One region of the Spirosoma rhododendri genome, then DNA from elsewhere that is predicted to be linked to it. Evidence: riboswitches for the same ligand, from Rfam matches in the RefSeq annotation. Region 1 holds a riboswitch; each other region holds the start of a gene.

Region 1 (2,265 bases):
TCGACCGGAATGCCTTTGGCGTTGCTGATCGACGCGACAGAGGGCAGGGGAGTTGGTTCCGCCAGATTGGAATAGTGGAATTCGTGGCCGTTGATACGCATGTCGTTCCAGTTGACGGTTCGGTAGCCCAGCGTCAGTTTGGCGGCTTGCATCGAGGTCGTTACGTCCAACACCCCCGCCATCGGCCAGGCTGTTCCAGACCGGGTCAGGCGGGACTGGACTTGAATGGATTGACTTAGGTACATCAACCCACCACATTCGGCGTAAGCTAGTCCACCCGACAGGCAGTAGTCGTGGATACTGGTACGCATGGATTCGTTCGCGCTCAGTTGCTGCGCGTGCAATTCGGGGTAACCGCCGGGCAGGTACAGAAAATCCGTGTCGGGTAAAACCGAATCGTGCAGAGGGCTGAAAAACGTGACGGTGCCGAACTCCGCCAGCCGGTCGAGGTTTTGTTTGTACGTGAACAGAAAGGCTTCGTCCCGTGCTACGCTGATTCGGCGCGTCTGCCGTTCCGATACCGACGTAGTTGCTGGTGCCACCACCGGTGCAGCGGTCTGCGTGACGGTCAGCAGCCGGTCGAGGTCGACGGTTTTGGGTAGTTCGTCGGCGATGGCCTGAATGATCTGTTCGTAATCCGTTTCGGACGACAGGTGCAGCCCCAGATGCCGCGAGGGAATGGCAAAGCGCGGGTTGTTGGGCAAATAGCCCAGCGGTTCTACACCCACATCGGCGCAGGCGTCGGCCAGAAACCGGTAGTGCGATTCAGACCCAACGTTGTTGAAAATAGCCCCGACCAACCGGATACCCGCGTAAAAATTCTTGAATCCGTAGAGCAGCGGGGCCACCGAATACGCCATCGCCTTCGCGTTGACAACCAGCACGACGGGTATGTCCAGTAACTCCGCCACGGCCGCGCTACTGCCCTGCATCCGATCCGACCCGTCGAATAACCCCATCACCCCCTCCGTAATCGCGACGTCAGTCTCCTGCACGTATCGCCCATACGAAGCCCGTACGTGCTCCGGCGACGCCATGAATAAATCGAGATTGATGCTGGGCGGCAGTCCGTTGGGCGGCACTCCGTTGGGTCGACCGGCCGCCGTGCTGTGGTGCTGCGTGTCGATGTAGTCGGGGCCGCACTTGAACGGCTGCACCTGCAATCCCCGGTTTGCCAGCGCCCGCAACAGCCCCAGCGTGAGGGTCGTCTTGCCGGAACCGCTGGACGGTGCCGCGACAAGGAACTGAGAAAAGCGTTCAGCCATGCGTAACGTGGGTTGAGTCGTGAGCAGACCAACGGCCGAACCGGTATTTCTGTGCGCTGGCAGTATGGAGAAGAGGGGGTTGGTAGGCAGGCCTATACTGCCGTTCTTGCTGATACCATACCGGTAAGTCAGCACGCACCAAACCCGACCTAGCTTCAAACCGCGGAAGCGTTGTCGTCTCGAAACAGGCAGGTCTCCTGACTTGAACCATCGCTGCCGTCCTTCCCGAATCGACGGGTTAGTGGACGCTTGTGAGCAGCGACTTGATGCGTTCGTACAGTTGCGCGACAGTTCGGGCTTATCCCGATTCCCTTTTCACCACCTATAGGGTGGCACCTGTTTCGGTTGGAAGAAATGACGTCGAAACGTTAATCGATACCAAAGGTAACGCGAAAAGCCCCTACTTTTGCAGCTGTTAGCTGGTGCCCTTCCGTTGCGGAGGGCTTAAAAGGGAATCCGTCGCCCCGCCGATGCGGAGTTAATCGGAGCAGTTCCCGCTGCTGTATAGTTCACAAATCAGGCATTGACAATACGCCACTGTTCCGGACGGAATGGGAAGGCGTCGGTGCTGAACGAGCCAGAAGACCTGCCGCGAACATCATAACCGGGTTGCTTTCGGGACCAAAAGCGGCAGGAAAGTCAACGGATGCGCCGATGCGGCAGCGTCCGGGCTTTTTTCGTGCGCACTTCCCAACGGTCAGCCCCAATCCGTTGCGCACATGGTCAATCCGTTACTCCTCGATTCGTTACTGCTGGGGGTTCAGCACTCCTTCGAACCCGATCACATGGCTGCCGTGTCGGTACTGGCGTCGGAGAAAGAAAAATCAGGCCGTCGGCATCTATGGCGGGTCATCTGGCGGTCGTCGCATTGGGCGCTGGGGCATTCGTTCACGCTCATTCTGTTTGCCTGCTTCATTCTGTTACTCAAATCGGCCCTGTCTCTCAACATCGCCGAGCAGGTTGAACTGGCGGTTGGGCCGCTGATGATCTGGCTGGGCGT
Region 2 (2,265 bases), 2.4 Mb from region 1:
TGACAAGTACAAACAGCGGCTGTTGCTTCAGCTGACTCAGCAAAAGGAAAGCCCCCGCTCGGTGATCGGCTCGTATTTTGGGCGGTTCGTCTACGGCGACAACCCCTACGCCAACCCGATTTCGGGGACACCTGCGTCGGTGTCGGCGATTTCGGCGAATGATGTTCGGCAGTTTTATCAGAAAAATTATACCACCGACCGGGCGGCTATCGCCATCGTCGGCGACTTCAACACGGCCGCGATGAAAAAGCGCATGACCGATCTGTTCAGCAACTGGAAAACGGCGGCTTCCACTACGCCCCGGCTGGACGAACCGGCGTTGGCGTTCAGCGGTCCTCGTGTGCTGCTGGTCAACAAAGACGACGCCCGCGAAACGACGTTTATCATCGGTGGTAAGGGTATCAAGCAGAGTAATCCCGATTTTATTCCCGTCACGGTTGTCAATACGATTCTGGGTGGGCGATTTACGTCGTGGCTCAACGATGCGCTGCGCGTGAACTCCGGCCTGACCTACGGGGCCAACAGTCGATTTGCGACGTATCGGAACAGCGGTACGTTTGTCGTATCGACATTCACGAAGAATAGTAGCACGATCCCCGCGATTGACTTGGCCGTTCATGTGCTCGACAGCCTGCACCGCACCGGTATCGACGAGAAGACGCTGACATCGGCCAAAAACTACGTCAAAGCCGATTTTCCACCTCGCTATGAGTCAGCGAGCGAGTTGGCCAACCTGCTGACGGATATGTTTAGCCTGGGGTACGATGAGTCGTTTATCAACAATTTTCAGAAGAACGTCGACGGGCTGACGGTAGCCAAAACGCGGCAGATCATCGACCAGTATTTTCCTGACAAGAACCTGCAATTCGTGCTGATCGGAAAGGCCGATGCGATTCGGGATAAGGTGAAAAAATACGGTGCCGTTACGGAGAAAGAAATCAAGGCAGAAGGCTTCTAAGTGGCCCTCTTTCGTGATGAGGTTACCGTTCGCGAACCCGTTTGCACCGCTCAATCAATAAACATAGGACGGAGTGAGGGGGCTACATACGTTTGACCATCTGGCAGGTAGTGGGTATTTACCCATGACTGACCAAGTAACGAGGTAGTCTTTCCGTTACTATTCCACCTGTTCAATAATTCAGCCCCGAGCAATCGGGGCTGTTTTTTTAGGTGATTCCCGTACCTTTGTCGCGAGTTATCGGTGCCTGATGCCGCTCCGTAGTGGCGTTCATGGCTTAAAAGGGAAGTTGGTGGAAAACCGACGCTGTCCCCGCAACTGTAAGTCTGTACAAACCCGGTTCAATCTGCATGGCCACTGCCTACGGGCGGGAAGGCCCGGACCGGGACGACGAGCCAGGAGACCTGCCGATGACCATCCGCTGCCGAATCGTTCGGAGGAAACGGCCCGGTCGCGTGCTGACGCAAACACGCACGAGAACTGAATCAGATTGTGAAAACCCACGGATGGTTTTGGGGGGCTGTTGGGCTTTCGCTGATGGCTAGCTGGCCTGTTGGCGCGCTCGCCCAAACCACCACAACCGTACCCGACTCCGCCGTGGCGCTGTCGGCGGTGACGGTGCGGGCTATCGCGCCTGAACGGTTTCTGGCGGGGCAAAAAATTCAGCGCATCGATTCGACCACACTGCTTCAGTTTCGGTTCAGCACCATCACCGACCTGCTGACGTACAATACACCCCTGGCGTTTAAGAGCTACGGCCCCGGTCAGCTGGCTACGGTATCCTTTCGCGGTACGTCGGCCAACCACACGGCGGTTCTCTGGAACGGCATCAATATTAACCAGCCGAACCTCGGCCAAACCGATTTCTCAACCGTGCCCGTCGCGGGTTTCGATAAACTGGCTGTGCAATATGGCTCAGGGGCCAGTGCCATCGGCTCCGATGCCGTGGGCGGTAGCATTCTGCTGGGAAGTCAGGCCGACTGGCAAACGCGGCTGGGCGTGACGGTGGGGCAGCAACTGGCGTCGTTCCGTAATAATCAGACGCAGTTGGGGCTTCGCTACAGCAGTGCGCCGGGGGCAAACTGGCAGGTGTCGGGCCGGACGTACCTGTACCGGAGTCAGCTGAACAACGACTACCCGTACCGCGAATTTCGTAACTACTTCGTCGATCAGGCCACGACGGCGCAACGGGGGCTGGTGCAGGATGTGTACGTGCGGCACCGCAACGGTCAGCAACTGTCGGTCAATGCCTGGTTGACGGATAATGATCTGATCCTGAGCCCGCAGGATGCCATTGCGCGGGAGCG
Region 3 (2,265 bases), 1.2 Mb from region 1:
AGCCGATAACCGGGCGCTGATTACGGGGCAGAAAACCGGGAATAAAGCCGCGCCCTTCGCCGACAGTGTTGGTATCGGCTACTACCATATCGACCTGCACCCCAGTACCAGCGGCAACAACTACATCGACTTTGGGTCGTTGCCGTTTCAGATACCGTTGGGGGCTTTACTGCCGCAACGAATGGAAAATCTGCTGCCCGCCTGTAAAAATATCGGTACGACACACATCACCAACGGCTGTTACCGACTGCACCCCGTCGAGTGGAGCATCGGCGAAGCGGTTGGGGCGTTGATTTCGTTTGCCATCGATAGAAAGGTGCCACCCCGTGCCGTGCGCGAAAAGCAAAACCTGTTGGCCGACTTTCAGCAACTGATTCGTTCGCAGGGTATCGATACGCAGTGGCCTGCCTAGTCCGGTCATCAGCGAGTGGGGCAGCAAATCTCGTCGACCGACGGTTTTGCCAGAAAAAATCTGGTCGGATAAGCGTTTGAGGGTCAGGCGGCAACACCGGGCTATGACCTGCGCGGCCAGTCTGCTTACGGTGGGCCGGGTGCGTCATCGTTGTGATTGTCCGGCCAATGCGACTAGCTTTGCCCCAACGTTCTTTGTTTTCCGTCAAACAGGCTATTGGTTTTCCTGAGAGGTTCAGGAGATTAAAAAGGAATCGTGTGAAATTCACGAGCAGACGTTGCTACTGTCAGTGACCATCAGAAAAGGGTTTGCCCTCGATGTCCATTGTCCCCGTTACCAGGGGATGAGAAGGACGGCAAATACCGTCACAAGCCAGGAGACTTGCCCTTAGCCTTGCTGATTACGCCCACACGGCCCTGGGTTCTATCACGTATTGACCACTTTTTCCCGTTTCATTTTTCCGCTCCATCACCGGGGCCGGGTGTGGTGTGTCGTATCGATAGAGTTTGGAGTTGGGTAGGCGTATGGAGTTCGGCATCGAACGCGATCAACCATTTTTCAAACCATTTTTATGATCGCACACAATCTCGGCTATCCACGAATTGGTAGCCACCGCGAACTCAAACGGGCCTGCGAACAGTTCTGGGCCAACAAAATCACGTGTCAGCAGCTAGAGGACGTCGGGCGGCAAATCCGCACCGATAACTGGCTGACCCAACAGCAGGCGGGCATCGCGCTCGTTCCCTGCAACGACTTCTCGTTCTACGATCAGGTGCTCGACCTGTCGCTGACGGTAGGGGCCATTCCACCCCGTTTCCAGCCGCTGCTCGACAGTGCCGAACCGGACGATGACCACCTGACGCTGTACTTCGCCATGGCGCGGGGTTATCAGCAGAACGGCCTCGACCTGAAAGCGATGGAGATGACCAAGTGGTTCGACACAAACTACCACTACATCGTTCCGGAATTCTCGAAAGACCAGTCGTTTACGTTGCTGTCGGAACGCATCTTCACCCAGTTCGATGAAGCCCGGCAGACGCTTGGCGTGGTGCCGAAACCGGTGCTGATTGGCCCCGTGACGTATCTGTTGCTGGGCAAAGAGAAAGACGTCGACTTTGACCGGCTGGACCTGATCGACCGGCTGCTGCCCGTCTACGAACAGATACTGAGTCGCCTTCAAACGCAGGGTGCCACTTGGATTCAACTGGATGAACCGGGTCTGTCGCTCGACCTGACCGATGCCCAACGCGCGGTGTTCGCCAAAACCTACGCCCGGCTACGCGGACAATTCCCCGACCTGAACATCCTGCTGGCGTCGTATTTCGACTGCTACGGCGACAACCTGAACCTGGCCCTGCAACTGCCCGTCGACGCGCTGCACCTCGATCTGGTCCGCTGCCCAAGCCAACTGGACGACATCCTCCAAACTGATTTTGCCAGCAAGTCGACGCAGCTTTCAATAGGCGTCATCAACGGGCGGAATATCTGGATCAATGATCTGGAAAAGTCGCGACAGACGATCCAGCGGGTTGTCAATGCTATTGGTAGTGAGCGGGTTATGCTGGCACCATCGTGTTCGCTGCTGCACGTTCCCTGCGATTTGGCTAACGAAACGGCCGAGCAGGGCCTGACGCCCGAAATCAAGCAATGGCTGGCCTTCGCCCGGCAAAAACTGGACGAACTGGCCACGCTCACGACGCTGTTCAACGACCCCGCCAATGCGTCAGCGAATGCGGTTCTGGCGGCAAACCAGCAGGCCATCACCGCCCGGAAAGAGTCAGCGCTGATTAATCGACCGGCGGTGCAGAACAGGGTGCGCCAACTGACGGAGCAGGATGCACAGCGTAATGCGT

What was found. Region 1 has a riboswitch for cobalamin ahead of HH216_RS15435 (cobyrinate a,c-diamide synthase). Riboswitches for the same ligand answer to the same signal wherever they lie in the genome.
Region 2: it holds a riboswitch for cobalamin, as region 1 does, so the genes downstream of both, HH216_RS01245 (TonB-dependent receptor plug domain-containing protein) here and HH216_RS15435 (cobyrinate a,c-diamide synthase) in region 1, are expected to answer to the same signal.
Region 3: it holds a riboswitch for cobalamin, as region 1 does, so the genes downstream of both, metE (5-methyltetrahydropteroyltriglutamate--homocysteine S-methyltransferase) here and HH216_RS15435 (cobyrinate a,c-diamide synthase) in region 1, are expected to answer to the same signal.

The regions. Positions count from the first base shown of each region.
Region 1 covers NZ_CP051677.1:3,707,176-3,709,440, forward strand. The annotation lists gene HH216_RS15435 (cobyrinate a,c-diamide synthase) at 1-1,265, opposite strand, end outside; cobalamin riboswitch at 1,436-1,620, opposite strand; cobalamin riboswitch at 1,668-1,873, shown strand; gene HH216_RS15440 (hypothetical protein) at 1,985-2,265, shown strand, end outside.
Region 2 covers NZ_CP051677.1:309,471-311,735, reverse strand. The annotation lists gene HH216_RS01250 (M16 family metallopeptidase) at 1-958, shown strand, start outside; cobalamin riboswitch at 1,183-1,384, shown strand; gene HH216_RS01245 (TonB-dependent receptor plug domain-containing protein) at 1,496-2,265, shown strand, end outside.
Region 3 covers NZ_CP051677.1:4,948,232-4,950,496, reverse strand. The annotation lists gene HH216_RS20590 (FAD-dependent oxidoreductase) at 1-412, shown strand, start outside; cobalamin riboswitch at 613-815, shown strand; gene metE (5-methyltetrahydropteroyltriglutamate--homocysteine S-methyltransferase) at 984-2,265, shown strand, end outside.